Regions from separate parts of the Pseudarthrobacter sp. IC2-21 genome, predicted to be linked through region 2. Evidence: predicted binding sites of a transcription regulator. Region 2 holds the regulator's gene; the other holds the start of a gene.
What was found. Region 2 encodes LexA, which represses DNA repair genes until DNA is damaged. Its sites were predicted from a motif close to TCGAACANNTGTTCGA; they were not measured.
Positions count from the first base shown of each region.

Region 1 (10,848 bases), 720 kb from region 2:
TGAACAGGCGCAGGAGTGTTGTCACATCGACGAGTGACGCTGCCGCGACGATCACCACGGCAGCGAGAGTCGCCGTCGGAAGGAAAGCCGTGACGCCCGGTACAAGGACCATGAACAGCACCACAAGCAGGGCTGCCACCACACCGCTCAGGGGCGATCTCCCGCCGGCGTCAAGGACAATGGGCGTCCGCGAGGAACTTCCGCTCACCGGAAAGCCGCCGAGCATGCCCGTGGCAATGTTGGCGATTCCCAGCGCGCCCATTTCCTCATTGCCGTTGACTCTTTCCCCGCGGCGGCCGGCAAGGCTCTTGGACAGGGTGGACGTGTCCGCGAAGGCGATGAGGGCAATGCCTGCCGCCGGTCCGATCAGCGCCGTCACGTCCTCCCAGCCGATCCCTCCCAGCGCCGGCGAGGGCAGGCCCCGGGGGAGGGCGCCGACAACCGGCAGTTGCCCGGCGAGGTCCAGCCCGGCTACCAGGGCGATGGCCCCGCCCACGGCAAACATCACGCTGGGCACTTTCCACGGCAGGAAGCGCCCGCCCACGATCACGGCCAGGCTTCCCGCCCCCACGCCCAGGGCGATCGGATTGATCCCGCCGCTGAATACCGCGCCGGACAGGGATGCCAGGCGTTCAATAAGGGTCTGCCCCGAGCTGTCGATGCCCAGCAGCCGCGGAAGCTGGCTGACGGTGACGGCCAGTGCGATGCCGTTGAGGTAGCCAACGCGGATGGGTTTGGACAGCAGCCCCGTCACAAACCCCAGGTTGAAGATCCGGCCGGCAACCAGGAACACGCCGATCAGGATTGCCAGCACGCCCGCCAGCGGGACGGCGTGCTCCGGTTCCCGTCCCGCCAGGGGAAGAATGGCGGCGGCAATCATGGGGGCCAGTGAGGAATCCGGGCCCACGATGACCACCCGTGAGGGCCCGAACACGGCATAGAAGATCATGGGCACCACCGAGGCGTAGAGCCCGTTCACGGCAGGGAGCCCGCTGGCCTCGGCGTACGCCATGCCTGCCGGCACCAGGGCTGCGCTCAGGGCTGCGCCGGCCACCAGATCGGGCTTCAGCCAGGCTTTCTTGTAGCCGCGGGCCACGCGGACGCCCGGTATCGCCTTGCTGATCCAGTCGTGCCGCACGCGCGCCTCCCAAAAAATGCAGTCAGGCGGCCGGTGGCTCCTGCGCGGGGGCGGAATCCTGACCGTATTCGGCGGTGACCAGGATGGGCAGGTGGTCCGACGCGCCACGCGGCAGCGTCTCCACGTTCTCAATGTTCAGTCCCAGTGACGTGGCGAAGTCGAAGTGGCCCTTGAAGACTTTGTACCGTGTGTAGGTCCTGCGGTTGCTGAGCGAGAGCTCGTACCCCGAATCCTTCATCTGTTCGGTGAGGTTTTTGGTGAAGAACGGGTAGTTGAAGTCACCCGCCATCAGGGTCATCAGGCCGGAACCCATGCCCAGCAGTTCCTTGTGGGCCGCGTTGATCTGGTTCCGCCGCAGCGAGTTCGTGGCCGTGAGCGGGGCGGCATGGAAAGAAGCGATGACCAGCTCATGGTTGGTCTCGTTGTCCCGCACGCGGGTACCGATGAGCCGCTCATGTGCCGGTGCCAGGACCATATCGTGCAGGGACTTCTTCAGCGCAAAGGTGTTGGTGCCGTGGGCGGTGAACCGCTCCGGCCGGTAGTAGATGGCAAGCCCCAGACGGTTTCCCTTGGTCGAATCGGCCAGTTGGAGCTGCCCCAGCGTGTCCGGCAGGTCGGTGGTGTCGCACTCCTGCAGGCACAGGGCATCGATGTCGAAATCCCGGGCCAGGGCCACGAGTTCTCCACTGGCCTTGTGCTTGCGAAGGTTGTAGCTAATGACGCGTATCAGTGGATTGCCTCTCCTGAAGGAGTGTGGGGGGTGCCGCGGTTTCTGAGTTTAGCCACCCGGCGGGGGACCGGACGTAACAGTCCGCGCGTGTCAGGTAGCTTTTGCCGGAGCCCGGTCAGGTTGAACGGAACACCAGCCAGCCGGCGAGGGTGGACAGGCCGGTCAGCGCGGCGCCCCAGAGAATGTCCACCACAATGAGCTGCAGCGGCCAGGTCTTGAGTGTGGCGGCGTTGGTGAGGTCATACGTTGCGTAGGCAAAGGCGCCCAGTGCGGCACCGTAGCCGACGGCGGTCAGCCAGCTGCCGCCGTCGAGCGCCGGCCGCAGCGCGAAGAAGAGAATTCCCGCGATGTACAGGACATAGAAGGCCACGGCGTAACCTAAGTTGGGCTTGTCGGCGAGCAGGTCACCGATGTGGCTGCGGTAGAACGGGTTCATCAGCTTGAGCCAGATGGCGTCGATGACCGCGAATGCAGCGGCAACAACAAGGAATTGCAATATGACCATAAGGGAGCTTAGCAACATGCAGGACGTCGAGGCCGACCGGACGCTCACCGTGGTGCGGCAGGACCACACACTCGGCGCCGCCCGGGACCTGGAATTCGGCCTGGAACTGCTGACCCTGGCCAGGACCGGCGGGATTGGCCCCGCGCTCCGGCTGTACCGGCCGGCCCCGACTGTTGCGTTCGGCCAGCGCGATACCCGCCTGCCCGGTTTCGAGGCGGCAGCAGAGGCCTGCCGGGACCACGGCTTTGAACCCCTGGTGCGGAAGGCGGGCGGGCGGGCCGCTGCCTATCACGAGGGCACGCTGGTGGTTGACCACGTCATGCCCGAGGCTGATGCGATTGCCGGCTCCAAAAGCCGGTTTGCGTTTTTCGGTGAGCTCCTGGCGCAGACCCTGCGGGACGTTGGTGTGCAGGCCGCCGTCGGCGAGATCCCGGGCGAATACTGCCCCGGCGAGTTCAGCGTCCACGGCACCCACCCCGCAGATCCCACCCGCCAGGTCAAACTGGTGGGCACTGCCCAGCGCGTGGTGAGCGGCGGCTGGCTGTTCAGTTCGGTGATTGTGGTGGAAAACTCGGCACCCATCCGCGCCGTCCTCACCGACACCTATGCGGCCCTGGGCCTTGACTGGGAGCCGGCCACCGCCGGGGCAGCCGACGATCTGGTACCCGGTCTGACAGTGCAGGCCGTTGAGGATGCGGTGGTTGCATCCTACGCAGCGCACGCTTCCCTCACATACGCCGACTTCGCCAGCGTGTACCGCAGGTAAGCCGTATACCGCAGGTAAGCGGAGGGCTGCTTCAGCGCACACAAACAGGACGGGACCAACCTGGGGTTGGTCCCGTCCTGTCTATTCCTTCGCCTGCGGACCTAGGCTGCCAGCCGGCTCTTGACTTCGGCCAGTGAGGGGTTGGTGGCGGCGGTGCCATCCGGGAAGAGCACTGTGGGAACGGTCTGGTTGCCGCCGTTAAGCTGCTCCACGAGTTCGGCGGTGCCGTCCACCTCTTCGATGTTGATTTCCGTGTAGCCGATGCCCTGCGCATCCAGCTGCTTCTTGAGCCGGTTGCAGTAGCCGCACCAGGTGGTGGAAAACATGGTGATGGTGCCGTTCTCGGGGGTAAAGTCCACGGAGCTCTCCTGAAATCGTTGAGGGGGTTCGTTCTCCTCAACGGTAACCCGCGGCGGCCTATTCCCAGGGCTACAGCCGGGGCTGTTCCGGGCGGAGGCTGCGGAGGAACTGCGCCGGCTGACACGGACCACCGCTAATGGCATGCTGGAGCCATGTGTGGACGCTATGTGATGGCCCGGGCCGTGGGGGACCTGCTCGCCGAATTTGATGCCCGGCTGGAGGAGGATGTGCAGCTGCCCCCGTCATGGAACGTGGCGCCCACAGACGATGTGCCGATTGTCCTGGAACGGCTGATCGACGAGGAGCCGGTTCGGCAGCTGCACGTGGCCCGCTGGGGCCTGGTGCCCTCATGGGCGAAGGATCCGGGCATAGGGGCCAGGATGATCAATGCCCGGAGTGAGAGCGTGCTGGAGAAGCCTGCCTTCCGCAAGGCGGTGAAATCGCGGCGCTGCGCTGTCCCCGCTGACGGGTACTACGAGTGGAAGCAGGGGGCCGGCAAGCAAAAGCAGCCCTATTACGTGCATCCGGGCTCAGGAAGCCCATTGGTGTTTGCCGGCCTGTATGAATGGTGGAAGGACCCCTCCAAAGCCGAGGATGATCCCGGCCGCTGGATGCTTTCCACCTCCATCCTCACCACGGACACTCCGCCCCCCGGTGCCGAGTCCACGGTGTTTGGCAAGCTGACGGAGCTGCACGACCGGGTGCCCCTGCCCATGGACCGGGCCACCATGGCCTCCTGGCTGGATCCGCAGATCGACGACGCCGCCTTCCTCGTGGACCTTGTCCGCGCCCATGTGAGGGATGCCGCCGCCGACTGGCATGTGGACTCAGTGGGCCGGGAAGTCGGCAACGTGCGCAACAACTCCCCGGAACTCATCCGCCCGGTGGAGGCTCTCTTCTAGAAGGCGGCGCCCGGAAGGGGCGCCCCCCAAAGGGTGACGGTGCCCCTAGACGGTGACCTTGCCGTCGTCGTCCACTGCCCACGTGGGGTTGTAGGCAACCTCCCAGCGGAACCCGTCCGGATCGGCAAAATAGCCGCTGTACCCGCCCCAGGGCTGGGTGACAGGTTCGGCCACGATCTGGGCGCCTGCGGCCCTTGCCTCGGCCATCACCCGGTCCACGTCCTCGGTGCTGGGAAGGTTGTGGCTGAGCGTGATGCAGGGAACGGGTCCGGGAAGGGCCACTCCCGCTTCGGCGTGCATCTGCCCGGCATCCCACAGGGAAAGGATCAGGCCGTGATTAACCTGGATGAACACCACGTCGCCAGGATGTTCACCCCGCACCGGCCAGCCGAGGCCTTCCACATAGAAGCGGCGGGCGGCATCAACGCTGCGAACGCCTAGTGAGATGAAGTCGACTCTGGGCTGCATGCTTCGATACTGTCAGAAGATGGCAACAATTCAAGGGAACGATCGGGAAGCATCTGCCGACAAGGAACAGCTCGCTGCCGTTCGAGTTGCCGTCGACGAAGTGGATGACCAGATTGTCACACTGATTGCGCGGCGGGAACGCCTGATCCGGATCGCAGGGACGCTGAAGGGCGACGACGCGGAAGTCCGGGCGCCCGGCCGGGTGGAGCGCGTGATAGAACACGTGAGGGACGCTGCCGAAAAGAAGGACATTGACCCGGACATCGTGGAATCCACCTACCGGGCCATGATCTCAGGGTTCATCGAACTCGAGCTGAAGGTCCACAAGGAAAACAGCTGACGCTAGAGCGCTTCCTCTACGGGGACGCCGCCCTGGAATTCGCGGCCGTCAGCCTCGCTGAACGCGGTCATGAAGTGCCCCTTGCCCAGGCCTTGGATGGCCGCCATGGGAAAGTTTCCCGTGATGGTGTTTCCCGAATGAGTCACTCCGGACAGGTCATAATTTTCCTCGGCGGTCTGGTCATGGCAGAACGAGTAGAAGGCGATGGCCTCCCCGTTCAGGAATTCAATGCCTAGCCGTCTTTGCGAGGAATGGTCAGGGCTCGACGCCACCAGTCCCACCACGTACGCACCCGCTCCCGGTATGTTGCCATCGATATCAAAGTTGGCCACGAGCGTGTTGTCCTGGGCCTTGATGCTTACGTGCTTGAGAAGTGCGTCATGGGAGCTCATGGCACCATCCTGCCCCCAGCCGTCCCGTCAGTCCACCCCTGTCTAGGTTTTGTCAGGGCACCCTTGTAGACTGAATTTATTCGAATATGTATTCGAACTGCCAGCTGTTGCAGCCGTATTCCGCAGCAGCCATCATTCAGTCCGGGAGGCGCCCCATGGGTATGTTCAGCGAGTCCGTGGACGTTCACTGCACCGCTTCCGGCCAGCCTTTGAAGCTCGTGTGGGCCGGCAGGCCGTACACCGTCTGCGCCGAACCTGTCCGCTGGTACGAACGCCGCCAGTGGTGGGCCGAGGAACGCCGGGCACCCCTGGGCAGCGGCCCGGGCCTGGTGGACCACGAGATCTGGCGCGTGCAGGTCCGGCCGGAACCTGATGAAGCCGGGGAGCCCCTTACCCTGGACCTCAGCAGGCACCTCGGCAGCGGCCGCTGGCGGCTCCTGCGCATCCATGACGCCCTCCACCCCAAAACAGCATGAGCTTCACCCATCTCCACGTTTCCACCGCCTTCAGCGCACACTATGGAGTCTCCTGGCCCGACGAACTGGCCCAGGTCGCTGCCGCGGACGGCGCAACGGCTCTTGCCTGCACGGACCGTGACGGGTTGTACGGCACCATCAAACACCTCAAAGCCTGCATGGCGGCAGGCATCGACCCCATCGTGGGGGTGGACCTGGCGGTCTTGGACGACGACGGCGACCACCGGACCCAGCTCGCTGGCAGGGTGGTGGTGCTTGCCCGGGGGAACAACAACGGAGCGGGCTACCGAGCCCTGTGCCGATTGGTGTCCGATGCCCATGCCCGCACCTCCGGTAAAGCCGGAGGAGCGGTGCCCGTGGCAGTTACCCGCGCGGAGCTCGCTTCACGGACCCTTGACCCCGCCACCTTGAAGCCGGTTCTGACCGTCCTGATTGGACCGGACTCCGACGTCGGACGCGCCATGGGCGGCCGGCGCTACCTCCGTCCACGCACCCTCTTCAAACAATGGCTGGACGCCATGCCCGCCGGAACCCTGGTTGCCGAAGTTGTTTCCCAGCTGACTGCCCCGGGAAAGCCCCTGAGCACTGCCCACGCGGTGCGCATGCTCAAGCTCGCCGAAGAACACCGAGTCCCGGCAATCCTGACCAACGCTGTCCGCTACTGCGCCGAGGACGGAGCCGCCACGGCTGACGTCCTTGATTCCGCCCGGACCCTGAAATCACTGCCGGAACTGGCAGCCGAACCGCTGCTCCAGCCCAACGGGCAGGGGTGGCTCAAGTCAGCCGGGCAGATGCTTCTGTTGGGGAAGGAAATCATCCGTGCCGCGGGATATGGCACAGCAGACCTCAAACAGCTCATGGCGCAGACTGAGGCGCTCGCCGATTACTGCAGGATTGATCCGGTGGCGGATATGGGGTGGAAGCAGCCCGTGGTTCCGGAGGCGTCGGTTATCGGCATCAGCCAGGACCCGCACCTTGAACTGGTCCAGCGTTGTGAAGCAGGAATAGGCAGGCGCTTCCCGGGCATCTCCGGTCAGGCGCACAAGGAAATGCGCTCGCGGCTGGAACACGAGCTGGGCATCATCCGGAACCTCGGATTCTCCTCCTACTTCCTGACGGTGGCGGAAGTTTCCCGCATGATCCTGGACATGGGCGTGCGTGCGGCTGCCCGCGGTTCCGGGGCTTCCAGCCTGGTCAACTACCTGATCAACGTCAGCCAGGTGGATCCGCTGCAGCACGACCTGATCTTCGAACGCTTCCTCTCCCAGGACCGGGCAACCTTGCCGGACATTGACATCGACGTCGAAAGCGCCGAACGGCACAACGTGTACCGGAAAATCTTCGACCGGTTTGGTTCCGAGCGGGTCACCCTGATGAGCATGCAGAACGGGTACCGGGCGCGAGGCGCTGTGCGGGATGCAGGCATGGCGTTGGGCATGGACGATGACGATGTCGGTGAGATCGCCAAACAGTTGTGGCGTTTCTCGGCCCGGAAATTCCGGGAAGCCCTGGTTGAAAAACCTGAGCTCCGGGAATTCGCCGGACGGGTGGAACAGCGGGGTTTCGCCGAAAACCAGCAACTTGACCTGCTGGTGGACCTCACCGAACGCCTCGACAGGCTTCCCCGGCATATTTCCATGCACCCCTGCGGAGTGATCCTGGGCGATGCCACGCTGCTCGACCGGACGCCTGTCCAGCCCAGCGGCCTGGGGCTGCCGATGAGTCAGTTCGACAAACACGACATGGATCCCATGGGCATGCTGAAACTGGATGTCCTGGGAGTGCGGATGCAGAGCGCCATGGCCTTCGCCATCAGGGAAGTCATCCGGATCCATCCTTCCAAAGCGGAAGTGGTGGCGGCCGGCCACCACCCTGCCGGACCTGACGGCGCCGGGCCGGACTACATCGCTGAGAACGGCCACATCGAGCTCAACGCCGTCCCGCTGGATGATGAATCCACCTTCGAGCTGATCCGCAGCACCCACACCCTGGGCTGCTTCCAGATTGAATCACCTGGCCAGCGCGAGCTGATCGGCAAGATGGCCCCGCGTGAGTTCAACGACCTCATCATTGACATTTCGCTGTTCCGGCCCGGACCCATGAAATCAGACATGGTGCGGCCGTTCCTGGAGCACAGGCACGGCTTTGCGCCGGAAGTGTATCCGCACCCTGACCTGAAACCCGTCCTGCAGGAAACACACGGCGTCACGGTCTTCCACGAACAGATCCTCAAAACCTTTGATGTTATGACCGGCTGCGGGCTGGCGCGGGCGGATGAGTTCCGCCGGGCCCTGGGCAATGAGGTCCTGGAATTGAAAGTGGAGGAGTTCTTCCGCCGGGAAGCGCGGCTCAAAGGATATTCGCCGGAAGTGGTGGACAACGTCTGGGGGACCCTGAAAGCGTTTGGAAGCTTCGGTTTCTGCAAGGCCCACGGCGCGGCCTTTGCCGTACCCACCTACCAGTCCGCCTGGCTGAAAGCGCACCATCCCGAGGCGTTCCTGGCCGGACTGTGGGAGCACGATCCCGGCATGTATCCCAAACGGCTGCTCGTGGCCGAGGCCAGGCGGCTGGGAATCCCCATCCTTCCCCTGGACATCAACCGCAGCCAGGCCGAATACCGGGTGGAACGCGTGGCGGCCGGCGCCGATGCCGGCAAACTGGGAATCAGGCTGAGCCTCAACGGCATCTACGGCCTCTCAGGGGCCGAGCTCAAGCGGATAGTTGCCGGTCAGCCCTACGACTCCCTGGCCGATCTCAGGGCACGGTCCAGGCTGAGCAAACCCAGCATCAAAAGGCTCGCTCAGCTGGGAGCCTTTGATTCCCTGCACCGGGAGTCAGGCGGGGTCGCAAACCGCGCCGACCTCGTCCAGCATCTGCAGAAACTCCAAACGACTGGCACCAGGAAGGGTGCGGACATCATGGAAGGGCAGCTGGCGTTGCCGTTAGGTGACGTGGAGCTGCGGAACGTCAAACCCGGCCTTCCAGCCCCAACCCTGGTGGACAATGTCCGGGCAGAACTGGACCTGATGGCCATGGATGTCAGCGGGCACCTGATGGACAGTCACCGGCCCATGCTGGACAAGCTGGGGGTCACCACTGCCGATCAACTGCTGGGCCTGCGGAACGGCACCGAGGTTCTGGTGGCGGGGGTTCGCATCGCCACCCAGACCCCGCCGATGCGCGGCGGCCGGCGTGTGGTGTTCATCAGCATCGATGACGGCACCGGCTGCATCGACTCCGTGTTCTTCCACGAAGCCCAGGAACAGGCGGGACTGTTGCTGTTCGGCACCAGGTTGCTGCTCATCCGCGGCACCACGCGGCGGACAGGGCCCCGGGGAATCAGCCTGAGCGCCAGCATGGCCTGGGACCTGAGCCGGGTGGAAACGCTTCCGTTCCCGGAAAACCAGGGCGGCCATACCGATGTGCCGCATCCCCTGGACGGGATCAGCCGAAGCCTTGCGATCACCGGAATGGGCGGCTGAACCTCTCCAAGGTGCCCTGACCGGCCGCCCCAAACCCGCGGGTCCCGTTGGTCGGCCTCCGGCGAAACCGATAGCATTGACGGTGGCTGGCTGTGGTCCCCGTATGCCGCAAGCTATGAAGCCTAAAACTTTGAATAGGAGACACCCGTGTCAGATGCCCAGCAGATCACCCTCATCGTCGATGGCGAAGAGACCAAGGTGACTACCGGGACAACCGGTGCGGAACTCTTCTTTGAGCGCCGCGACGTCGTTGTTGCCCGCGTCAACGGCGAGCTGAAGGACCTGGACCAGGAGCTGCCCGACGGTGCCGACATCGAGGGAGTCACCATCGACTCCCCGGACGGCCTGAACGTACTCCGCCATTCCACTGCGCACGTGATGGCCCAGGCCGTGCAGCAGCTTCGCCCCGATGCCAAGCTGGGCATCGGCCCCTACATCACCGACGGTTTCTACTTCGACTTCGACGTCGCCGAGCCCTTCACTCCCGAGGACCTCAAAACCCTCGAAAAAATGATGCTCAAGATCGTCAACCAGAACCAGAAGTTCGTCCGGCGCGTCGTCAGCGAGGACGAAGCACGCGAGGCCATGAAGAACGAGCCCTACAAGCTTGAGCTGCTGGGCAAGAAGAACGAGGCCGCCGAAGCAGGCGAAGGCGTCAACGTGGAGGTCGGCGCCGGCGACATCACCATCTACGACAATGTCGAGCGCAAAGAAGGGACCACCGTCTGGTGCGACCTCTGCCGCGGCCCGCACCTGCCCAACACCAAGCTCATTTCCAACGCCTTCGCCCTGACCCGGTCCTCCTCCGCGTATTGGCTGGGCAATCAGAAGAACCAGCAGCTCCAGCGCATCTACGGCACGGCCTGGCCCACCAAGGACGCACTGAAGGCCTACCAGGAACGCATCGCCGAAGCAGAGCGGCGCGACCACCGCAAGCTCGGCGTCGAACTTGACCTCTTCTCCTTCCCCGACGAACTGGGCTCAGGCCTGCCGGTGTTCCACCCCAAGGGCGGCATCATCCGCAAGGAGATGGAGGACTACTCCCGCCAGCGTCACGTCGACGCCGGATATGACTTCGTCTACACCCCGCACATCACCAAGGGCCACCTGTACGAAGTCTCGGGCCACCTGGACTGGTACAAGGAGGGCATGTTCCCGGCCATGCACGTGGACGCTGAACTCAATGAGGACGGCACCGTGCGCAAGCCCGGCCAGGACTACTACCTGAAGCCGATGAACTGCCCCATGCACAACCTGATCTTCCGCTCCCGGGGACGGTCCTACCGGGA
Region 1 is NZ_CP139145.1:2,244,748-2,255,595, reverse strand. Features, by position in the region: gene SBP01_RS10375 (SulP family inorganic anion transporter) at 1-1,138, opposite strand, end outside; gene SBP01_RS10370 (endonuclease/exonuclease/phosphatase family protein) at 1,161-1,865, opposite strand; gene SBP01_RS10365 (DUF2177 family protein) at 1,984-2,373, opposite strand; gene SBP01_RS10360 (lipoyl protein ligase domain-containing protein) at 2,366-3,139, shown strand; gene SBP01_RS10355 (mycoredoxin) at 3,241-3,498, opposite strand; gene SBP01_RS10350 (SOS response-associated peptidase) at 3,670-4,401, shown strand; gene SBP01_RS10345 (VOC family protein) at 4,447-4,869, opposite strand; gene SBP01_RS10340 (chorismate mutase) at 4,889-5,209, shown strand; gene SBP01_RS10335 (hypothetical protein) at 5,212-5,601, opposite strand; gene SBP01_RS10330 (DUF6504 family protein) at 5,757-6,077, shown strand; gene SBP01_RS10325 (DNA polymerase III subunit alpha) at 6,074-9,559, shown strand; gene thrS (threonine--tRNA ligase) at 9,707-10,848, shown strand, end outside.
Region 1: SBP01_RS10330 (DUF6504 family protein) is a predicted target of LexA. The motif match lies at 5,682-5,697, and genes of this name have one in related genera.

Region 2 (10,848 bases):
TCAGTGTGGCGGGATCGATGACCGCGCCGTCACGAAGAATCTGGCCGGTCACAGGGCACCCTTGGTGGACGGAATCCCCTCAACCCGCGGATCGGGTTCGATGGCGGCACGCAGGGCACGGGCGAACGCCTTGAACTGTGCTTCGACAATGTGGTGCGGGTCGCGGCCGGCGATGACGTTCATGTGCAGGCAGATGCCCGCGTGCAGCGTGATGGCCTCAAAGACGTGACGGGTCAGCGAGCCGGTGAAGTGGCCGCCGATGAGGTGGTATTCCTGCCCGGCGGGTTCACCGCCGTGAACCAGATACGGGCGGCCGGAGACATCCACAACGGCGTTCGCGAGGGCTTCGTCAAGGGGCACGGTGGCCTCGCCGAACCTGCGGATGCCGGCTTTGTTGCCCAGCGCCGTGCGCAAAACCTCACCGAAGGTGATGGCGACGTCCTCCACCGTGTGGTGGACATCAATGTGGGTGTCACCGGTCGCCTTGACTGTCATGTCGATGAGCGAGTGCTTGCACAGCGCCGTCAGCATGTGGTCGTAGAACGGAACTGACGTGTCGATGTCCGATACGCCGGTGCCGTCAAGGTTGATCTCCACGAGCACTGACGATTCACTGGTGGCACGCTCCATGCGTGCGGTCCGGGTTTCGGCAGCGTTCGATCCGGTGGAACTCATGATTATCTGGTCCTTTAGCGCAGGAGTGGTGGGGCGCGCTGAGGCGCCGGTACTTCAAGTCTAGGCGGGGAGCTTCGCCTGGGTGGCCAGGATGGCTTCCAGGGAGGTGAGGAAGGCTGTGGTTTCCCTCTCAGTTCCCGCCGTGACCCGCAGGTGGCCGGGGATCCCGACGTCCCGGATCAGCACGCCCTCGTCCAGCAATTGCTGCCAGACCTGGTGCGGGCTTTCCAAGCCGCCGAAGAAGACATAGTTGGAATCCGAGGCCGCCGGCTTGAGTCCCATCCGGGTCAGCTCGGTGACAATGCGGTCCCGCTGCTCCTTGATGTCCCGGACGTCTGCCATTAAGGCTGTCCGGTGCTGGAGCGCGGCCAGCGCCGTCGCCTGGGTAATGGCGGAGAGGTGGTACGGCAACCGGACCAGGCGCAGGGCGTCCGTCACCTCGGGCGCGGCAGCCATGTAGCCCAGGCGTGCCCCGGCGAGGGCGAATGCCTTGCTCATGGTGCGCGAGACAATCAGGCGTTCCCTGCCCGGCAGCAGGGTAAGCGCGCTGGGCGTTCCGTCATGGGCAAACTCGTGGTACGCCTCGTCGACGATCACGATGGTCTGGCTGGCCTCGCCGGCCGCGTAGACGGCCTCCACCACATCCAGGCCGAGGCCCGTGCCGGTGGGGTTGTTGGGCGAACACAGGAAGACGATGTTCGGCTGGAGGTCCTTGACCTGGGCCGCCGCCGATTCGGCGCTCAGGCCGTACCCCTCTGCGCGCTGGCCGACGATGTATTCGGTGTCGGTGCCGCTTGCCAGCAGTGGGTACATCGAATACGTGGGCGGGAAGCCGAGAGCCTTCCGGCCGGGTCCGCCGAATGCCTGCAGGATCTGCTGGAGAACCTCGTTGGAGCCATTGGCTGCCCAGATGTTGGCGGCGTCGAGTCCGTGGCCGAGGTATTCGGCCAGCGCCTCCCGGAGTTCGGTGAACTCACGGTCCGGATAGCGGTTGAGACCGGCTGCGGCCTCCGTTACCGCTGCGGCGATGGCGGCCTGGACATCCGCCGGAACGCCATGAGTGTTCTCATTAACGTTCAGCAGGATGGGGACATCCAACTGCGGCGCACCGTATGGCGCAAGGCCACGAAGGTTGGTCCGGAGGGGAAGTCGGTTCAGGCGCTCTAGCTGGTCATTCACCTGAACAGTTTAGTTCCGAAGCAGGCGGCCGAAAAATGTGACGGCTGCCGGCGGCCTGGAACCCGGTATGCCGCCCCCGGTTGCGGCGCGCGGGGCCGGAACAAGCCGGCTGCTAACGGGTGGGGACAAAGAGCTGCTGGCCGGGCACTACACCGCCGCCGGTGAGGTTGTTCAGCTGAACGATGTCCGCAATGACGTCGCGGGCATCACGTTGGGGTGCAGTGGTGCCGGCAATAGCCCAGAGAGACTGCCCCGGCTGGACCGTCACGGTCATGGTGGGCGTGACGGAGAGATCGGATACGGAATCCGAGGCCTTCGCCGGCGAGGTGAGAAACCCGGCCAGGGAAAGAAGGAGCGCAGCCAGGAGCACCAGCGGGATGCCAATGAGGACAATCTTGCCCCTGCGGGTAAGACGGAGCGGCGGCAGGGATTCCTTCCGCCGGGCCGACGTCAGCTGCGCGACGGAAACGAACGGGGGACGGGAATCCTGTGATGCGGATATAGCTGACATGAGATGAGCCCTCCTGGACCATACTGTGCTGCCCGGCGTGGCCTCCACGTTGCCCATGCACTGACGCCAAAGCCTCAGTGTGGAGCGGATATTCGAATCCACTGGCAACGAGTAGAACACATATTCGAACTTTGCTTCCTCAGTTTTAGCACTTATCAACGAACATTGTCGAGACTCGCTAGAACAAATGTTTGAAAAAGCCCTGTGGCTGGCCTACGTTTGAGTCAAGAATCAACCACTCCAGTAGTTGACCAGCAGGGTCTGACATTCAAAGCAGCCCGGGCCTTCCGGCACGTAACCGCCGGACCGGAACCGGGACAACCGAAAGGCATTGGCGAACATGGCAGCACCAGCCGCCGAGGGCAAGGCGACTCCCCAGGGCCGCCAGCCCCAGAGAACCCCCAAGGGGCTCACTGCCCGCCAGAAAAAGATCCTCGAAACCATCCAGCGTTCCGTGAATGACAACGGCTACCCGCCGTCCATGCGGGAAATTGGCGACACCGTGGGGCTGGCCAGCCTTTCAAGCGTCACCCACCAGCTTTCGCAACTCGAAAAGCTGGGTTACCTCCGCCGGGACCCCAAACGGCCGCGCGCCATGGAAGTTCTGATGCCCCTGACACTGGACGGCGGAACCGGCAAAAGCGGCGCTTCGGCCAAACCCGCGTCCCTGCACGGCCCCGGCGGCACAGTCACCGAACTTCCCACCGCCATGGACACCGCCATGGTGCCGCTGGTTGGGCGCATCGCGGCCGGTGGACCGATCCTCGCGGACCAGGTGGTGGAGGACGTTATGCCCCTTCCCCGTCAGCTGGTGGGGCAGGGTGAGCTGTTCATGCTGCGGGTCGCCGGCGACTCCATGGTGGACGCCGCCATCTGCGACGGCGACTGGGTGGTAGTCCGACGGCAGGCCGACGCCGCCAACGGAGACATTGTGGCGGCGCTGTTGGACGATGAAGCCACCGTCAAGACCTTCCGGCAGCGTGATGGCCACACCTGGCTCCTGCCCCAGAACACGCAGTACGAGCCGATTCTCGGGGACCACGCCACCATCATGGGAAAAGTGGTCTCGGTCCTTCGATCGCTGTAGCCTCAGGCGCCTTTGCCCGCCAGCCGCTCAAGGGCTGCAAAAGCTGTCTTGCGGTCTGTCGTGGGCCAGAACGGCGGGAGCGCAGCACGAAGGAAGCCGGCGTAGCGTTCCGTGGCAAGACGCGAATCCAGTACGGCCACGACGCCCTTGTCCCCCGTCGAACGGATCAGCCGGCCTGCGCCCTGGGCGAGGCGGATGGCTGCATGCGTGGCTGAGACCGCCATAAAACCGTTGCCGCCGGCCTGGGCCACGGCGCGGGAGCGGGCCGTCATGAGCGGATCGTCAGGCCGCGGGAACGGAATGCGGTCGATCACCACCAGCCGGCACGACCCGCCGGGAACGTCAACCCCCTGCCACAGGGACATGGTGCCGAAGAGGCAGGTGTCGGGCTCATCAGCGAACTGCTTCACGAGCGCCGTCATGGTGGAATCGCCCTGGCAGAGAATGCTCAGGCCGAGCCGCGGGCGCATCGCTTCCGCCGCCTCTTCGGCTGCACGGCGCGATGAGAAGAGGCACAGGGCACCGCCGCCTGAGGCCCGGATCAGGGCCTCCAACTCGTCCAGTGACTCCGGTGACGCGCCGCGGCCGGGCTTGGGCAGATGTCCGGCGACGTAGAGGATTCCCTGCTTGGGGTAGTCAAAGGGCGAGCCGACGTCGATGCCGGTCCAGCTCGGTGCGCCCTCCCCTACCAGGCCCAGGCCTCCCGCGGCCGGTTCGAAGGCTGAGCCGATGGCCAGGGTCGCCGATGTGAGCACCACGGTGTGGCCGGCGAACAGCCCCTCCCGCAACTTCCCGGCAACACTGAGCGGCGCGATGTTGATCAATGCCGGCGCCGTCTCGTCCGGCTGCGAATAACCCTGCTGTGGATCGAAGGAACTGGCGCGGGAAAACCAGACCACTTCACGGTTCTCGCGGGCAATCAGGAGGCGTTCACACAGTTCAAGGATCAGCATCAGCCGCGAGCGGGCAAGCTGCCGCCCGCCGTCGGCCGTTTGGCTCCCATCACCTTTGGAATCTGACAGGGCTGCCCGGCAGGCCTCCCGCAGCTGATCCACACAGTCCAGCTGTTCGTCATTGAGGCCATTGGGAAGGAGCCCGTTCGGAACCCCGGCCAGCGCAAGTTCGAGGTTGGCGGCGGCAGCATTGAGGGCGTCAACCGTGATGGCGGTGTGCTTCCGGGCGCCGGCCGCCGCGGCGTGGACCATGGCCACGGAAAGCTGGCCGGACACGGCACCGGTCACCCTGTCCTGGAGCTCGTGGGCCTCATCCACCACCACAACGTCGTATTCGGGCAGCACGGCCAGGCCCTCGAACGCGCTGACGGCCAGCATGGCGTGGTTGGTGACCACGACGTCAGCCTCGGCGGCATCGTGGCGGGCCAGTTCGCTGAAACACTCGGCCGCCATGGGGCACTTCTGCGCGCCCAGGCATTCCATCGAGGTTACCGAGACCTGCCGCCAGGCCCGGTCCGTGACGCCGGGAAGGAGCTCGTCCCGGTCTCCGGTGGTGGTTTTTTCCGCCCACTCGCGCAGCCGCACCACTTCCTTGCCCAGCTGCGACGACGGTCCGCCGAGGGCGGCGGCGAAATGCGGCACACTGGTGTCTTCGCCGAGGGAGAACAGCTGACCCTCGGCAGGCTCCTCGGACGGGAACCCGCCTTCGAGTTTGTGCCGGCAGACGTAGTTGGAGCGGCCCTTGACCAGTGCCACCTTAACGGGGCGGTCCAGGGCAGGCGTGATGGTTTTGAGCAGCCGGGGCAGATCCCGGCCCACGATCTGGGTTTGCAGGGCCAGGGTTGCAGTGGAAACCAGCGTGGGCTTGTCGCTGACGAGGGAATGCGCAATAAGGGGAATCAGATAGGCCAGGGACTTTCCCGTGCCGGTGCCGGCCTGAACCAGGAGGTGATCGCCGGTTTCGATGGCTTTCGCCACCTGCCGGGCCATTTCATGCTGGCCGGCCCGGCTCTGGCCACCCATTCCGGCGACGGCACGGTCGAGCAGTTCGAGGACGAACTGCTCGCCGGCCGTACCGGAAATTTCCCCTGCCACGAGCTCAGTCATGGTTGATGAACGGTTCCAGTTCAGCCGCCAGGCCTTCCCGGACCATGACCAGCACGCGGGTGCCGTGTTCGCCGTGATCCAGGCTGAGGATCTCGGCATCAGTCTCGTGAAGCTTGCTGATGAGGTCACCCCGGTCGTACGGGATCAGCAGCTCCAGTTTGACGCTGGGCCGGGGAATGCCGTCACTGATGGCCTTGAGGAGTTCGGCGATCCCCTGGCCGGTCCGTGCGGACACCACCACGTGGCGGGGCTCGCGCTGCTTGAGGCGTTCCACCACAAACGGGTCCGCGGCATCGGCTTTGTTGAGCACGATGATCTCGGGCACCTTCCGGGCGTCCACCTCGCTGAATACCTTGCGGACGGCAGCTATTTGGCCTTCAGGATCCGGGTGCGACACATCCACCACATGCAGGATCAGATCGGAGTCGGCCACTTCCTCCAGCGTGGAGCGGAACGCCTCCACCAGCTGGGTGGGCAGGGACCGGACGAAGCCCACGGTGTCCGCCAGCGTGTAACCCAGCCCGTCGGAGGTCTCAGCCTTCCGCACAGTGGGATCCAGGGTGGCGAACAGGGCATTCTCCACCAGCACGCCGGCGTCCGTGAGCCTGTTGAGCAGGGATGACTTTCCGGCGTTGGTGTACCCTGCGATCGCCACGGAAGGCACAGAATTACGACGGCGGTTGGCCCGCTTGGTTTCCCGTGCCGGCTTCATGGCGGCGATCTCGCGCCGCAGCTTTGCCATGCGCGTGCGGATCCGGCGGCGGTCCAGTTCAATCTTGGTTTCACCGGGTCCGCGCGAGCCCATGCCGGCACCGGCACCACCCACCTGGCCACCCGCCTGCCGGGACATCGATTCACCCCAGCCACGCAGGCGCGGCAGGAGGTATTCCAGCTGTGCCAGCTCAACCTGGGCCTTGCCTTCACGGCTCTTGGCGTGCTGGGCGAAGATATCCAGGATCAGGGCCGTGCGGTCAATGACCTTGACCTTGACGATGTCCTCCAGGCTACGCCGCTGGGACGGCGCCAGTTCGGCGTCGACCACCACGGTGTCCGCGCCGGTGGCCATAACGATGTCCTTGAGCTCCTGTGCCTTGCCGGAACCCAGGAACGTGCCCGGGTCCGGCTTGGCGCGGCGCTGCACCAACCCGTCAAGGACTTCCGAACCTGCAGTCTCGGCGAGAGCCGCGAGCTCGCGGAGGGAATTCTCGGCGTCCGCCAGGGTGCCTTCGGACCAAAGCCCGGCCAGCACCACCCTTTCGAGCCGCAGCTGCCGGTATTCGACTTCGGTGACGTCTTCGAGTTCGGTGGAGAGGCCGGCCACGCGCCGCAGCGCGCGGCGTTCGTCGAGATCCTGCTGGTCGCCGTCGTAGCTTGTGTGTTCGTCTTCCTGGCGGGAAATGGCCTGGGCCCTGCCAAGCACGGCCTTCTCGCCGTCGGTGGCTTTGACGTTCCTGGCCGGGACATCCTTGGCGAGAATCCGGTCGATGACAGCTTGGATTTCCTCAGGACTCATATCCTGGGCTGCTGGATCGGAACCGGTGTTGGGCTGGCTGGTCATGTTCTCCTTTGAAGGGTCGGCAATTTCAGAATAGTGCCGTTTGTTGGTCTCTGGTGAAGTATTCGCGCTGGGCTGACGGCTTGCAGTCATCCTGGCCTCCTGGTCTGCTCCACGGCCTGGTTGAAGCGGCGTCGCGGAGGTGGTCACATCATTGCTGATGCACGGGTGAGGGAAGTGGCGCAGGCAATGTCAGAACAGGGACCGGCACGGAGCTGATCACTCGAGTCTGGCCCTGCGGCAGGGCAGGTACGGAAGACCTGCCCTGTGGCGCACAAACGGAGGTTGATACCTGCGTCGCTGTGGGGCACTGGCTTGGGGACGGGCGGCTATGGACAGCGCAGACCCGTGCCGGCTACTCGAAGATCAGGAACATGGGTTCAAGATTAGCAGAAGGGGTGGCCGCGATTTTCCCCGGTACGTTTCGCTTTGTCCAGCATCGCCCACTAATCTGGCCAGTTATGGAGTCCGCACACTATTTCAGCGCATCGCCCGCCGGGCCGTTCACACGCAAGCCCCTCACGGTGGAGTTGGCCGGGGCAAAGCGCGCGCTGCAGACCTCGGCAGGAATTTTCAGCCCGGACGGGATTGACAAGGGAACGGCGGTCCTCCTGGCTGAAGCTCCTGCGCCGTCGCCCACAGGGAACCTGCTGGACATCGGCTGCGGGTGGGGACCCATTGCACTGACGCTTGCCCTGCGGGCTCCCCATGCCCGGGTTTACGCCGTGGATGTCAACGAGCGCTGCATCACCCTGACCAATGAAAACGCTGCCCTGCTGGGCCTGGACAATGTCGTGGCAAGCACCCCGGACGCGGTGGATCCCGGCCTGCGCTTCGACACCATCTGGTCCAACCCGCCCATCCGGATCGGCAAAGATGAACTGCACGGCCTGCTCAGGCTGTGGCTCCCCCGGCTGGCCCCCGGCGGTTCAGCGTGGCTGGTGGTGCAGAAGAGCCTCGGCTCTGACTCGCTCCAGCGCTGGCTGTCCGCGGAACTGGACGAGACCTTCACCGTCACGCGTGAAAGCACCGCAAAATCCTTCCGGATCCTGCGGGTCAGGAAAGCGTCCCGCTAGCCACGATCACTGCCGGGCCGCTGAGTTCGACGTGCTCGTGGCCTGCCGCGCCTGAGAAGAACTTCACGCCGACGACGCCGCCGGGCACGTTGACCAGCCAGGAGTCCGGCGCCTCGGCCCCTGCCCAGTGCCTGGTGGCCACCGCTGCAGCGCAGGCGCCGGTGCCGCAGGACTGTGTTTCGCCGACGCCCCGTTCATGGACACGCATGGTGACAGTGCCAACCCCGTCGTGGACCAGCGGCTCGGCGGGCACCACAAATTCGACGTTGGTGCCGTTGGCCGGCAGCGGATCCACCACCGGTGCGGTGAAGAGCCTGGTGGCTTCAAGCTCGGACAGTTCCGCCAGGGCCACCACGGTGTGGGGATTGCCCATGCTGACGGACAGGGCCGGGCGGGGAACTTCGAGCCCGTCCGCCGTCACGAGGGAGTCCATGGCTTTGGCGGTCGCCTCCCCGGGGAAGATGAACTCCCACGGCCCCATATCCACGGCGTACGTGTCGCCGGTGCGGACTACGGTCTTGGGCCCGCCGCGCGTTCCAACGGTCAGCGATCCGCCGTCGGGCAGGTTGACCAGGCCTTCAGCGCGCAGGAAATGGACAAAAACGCGGACGCCGTTTCCACACATTTCTGAAAGGGACCCGTCTCCGTTGCGGTAGTCCATGAACCATTCCGCCTCGGGACTGGTTTGCAGCAACTCGCGGCCCTCGGACAGGTAGCGGGACGGAACAGCCCTGATCAGGCCATCCCCGCCGATGCCGCGGTGCCGGTCGCACAGCGCGGCAACCTGCGCGGCGTCAATGGTGTGGACGCCGTCAGGGTCGGCGATGAGCACAAAGTCATTTCCCGTACCGTGGCCCTTGGAGAAGCGAAGACCGCCCAGCGAACGGTAGGCGGGCTCGGTGGTCTCTGCGGGGGTTGCGTCCATGATCCAAGGTTACCGGCCCGGCCTGGATCGGCTAAAACGTCCGACGACGGCGGGATCGGGGCCCGCGTCACGTGGCGGGATCGGGGCCGGCGTCACGTGGCGGGATCGGGGCCGGCGTCAGCTGACCGGCTGTGAGCCGGCCAGGGCGGCGGCCTGGGCCACAAGGTCCGGGGCCTGCCAGTCCAGCCAGCCGATGCGGGGATCCGCCCGGAACCAGGTGAGCTGGCGCCGGGCGAATTGCCGGGTGGCCACGATGGTGTCCTCGGTTGCCTCGGCGACGGTTGCGGCGCCGTCGAGCACCTTCAAAAACTGGGCATAGCCCAGTGCCCGGGGCGCGGTTTTTCCGCTGCGCAGTCCGGCCGCGTCGAGTCGGCGCACTTCCTCGAGCAGGCCGTTGTCAACCATCCTGTGTACCCGCAGGCCCAGCCGTTCCCGGAGGGCTTCGCGGTCCACGGCCAGCCCGATCTGCACGGCCGGCTGGAAGTACTCACGCTGGGGCATAAAGGAGCTGAAGGGCCGGCCGGTGAGCTGGTGCACCTCCAGTGCCCGGACGATGCGACGGGCATCGCTGACCCTGCCTGCGGAGACGGGATCCACGTCCCGGAGCCGGGAAAGGAGGGCTTCGGGTCCGGATTGTTCGAGCTCGGCTTCCAGGGTGCGGCGCACTGCCGGGTCGGTCCCCGGGAACTCAAGGACGTCCAGGACAGCCCGCACGTAGAGGCCGGACCCGCCCGCCACGATGGCGCGCTTACCGCGGTCGTGAATGCCGCGGATGACCTCCCGTGCCTGCTGCTGGAAATCGGAAACGCTGGCTTCCTCGGTGACGTCCAGGGTGTCCAGCAGGTGATGGGGCACGCCGCGCCGTTCGGCCAGGGTGATCTTGGCCGTGCCGATGTCCATGCCGCGGTAGAACTGCATGGCGTCGGCATTGATCACCTCGCCACCCAATTCGAGTGCAAGGCTGACCGCAAGATCGGACTTGCCTGAGCCGGTGGGACCGACGACGGCGATGACCGGAGGCCGGGCCACCGGTCAGCGGCTCCGGACCGGCAGGGTCGGCATGCCCAGCAGGACGCCGGTCCGGGCACCGCCCGCGCCGGCTCCGGCGCCCGGGACGGGAGCGCCGCAGGAGTCCGCTTGCGACCGGTCCCAGGCATCGCCGGCACGGGACCGCCGCAGGCTGTAGTCCTCCAGTGCCGGGTCCGCGACGAGGTGGAAGGCGGCGGCCCCGGTAATGGTGACGGTGACCAGGTCACCGGGGCGGGGTGATTCGGCGCCAGCGGGAACCGAGAAGTGCACCAGCCGCTGGTCCCGGGACCTGCCCGAGAGCCGGTGCGTCTCTTCAGACTTCCGGCCGGACTGGGCGGTAACCATGACTTCCACCCGCCGGCCCAGCTGCTTGGCATTTTCTTCTGCGGCAATTCTGTCCTGCAGGGCGGTCAGTCGTTCAAAGCGCTCCTGCACCACGGCCTTGGGCAGCTGATCGGGCAGCTCTGCCGCGGGGGTGCCCGGCCGCTTGGAGTACTGGAATGTGAAAGCAGTGGCGAATCGCGATTTCTCCACCACATCCAGGGTGGCCTGGAAGTCCTCCTCCGTCTCCCCCGGGAAGCCCACAATGATGTCGGTGGAGATGGCGGCGTGCGGAATTTTCTCCCGCACCTTGTCCAGGATGCCAAGGAACTTGGTGGACCGGTAGGACCGCTTCATGTCTTTCAGGACCTTGTCCGATCCGGACTGCAGCGGCATGTGCAGCTGCGGCATAACGTTTGGGGTCTCGGCC
Region 2 is NZ_CP139145.1:1,529,469-1,540,316, reverse strand. Features, by position in the region: gene hisH (imidazole glycerol phosphate synthase subunit HisH) at 1-52, opposite strand, end outside; gene hisB (imidazoleglycerol-phosphate dehydratase HisB) at 49-675, opposite strand; gene SBP01_RS07055 (histidinol-phosphate transaminase) at 736-1,854, opposite strand; gene SBP01_RS07050 (LysM peptidoglycan-binding domain-containing protein) at 1,967-2,365, opposite strand; gene lexA (transcriptional repressor LexA) at 2,706-3,452, shown strand; gene SBP01_RS07040 (ATP-dependent DNA helicase) at 3,455-5,512, opposite strand; gene hflX (GTPase HflX) at 5,505-7,070, opposite strand; gene SBP01_RS07030 (class I SAM-dependent methyltransferase) at 7,529-8,143, shown strand; gene dapF (diaminopimelate epimerase) at 8,124-9,068, opposite strand; gene miaA (tRNA (adenosine(37)-N6)-dimethylallyltransferase MiaA) at 9,186-10,097, opposite strand; gene miaB (tRNA (N6-isopentenyl adenosine(37)-C2)-methylthiotransferase MiaB) at 10,101-10,848, opposite strand, start outside.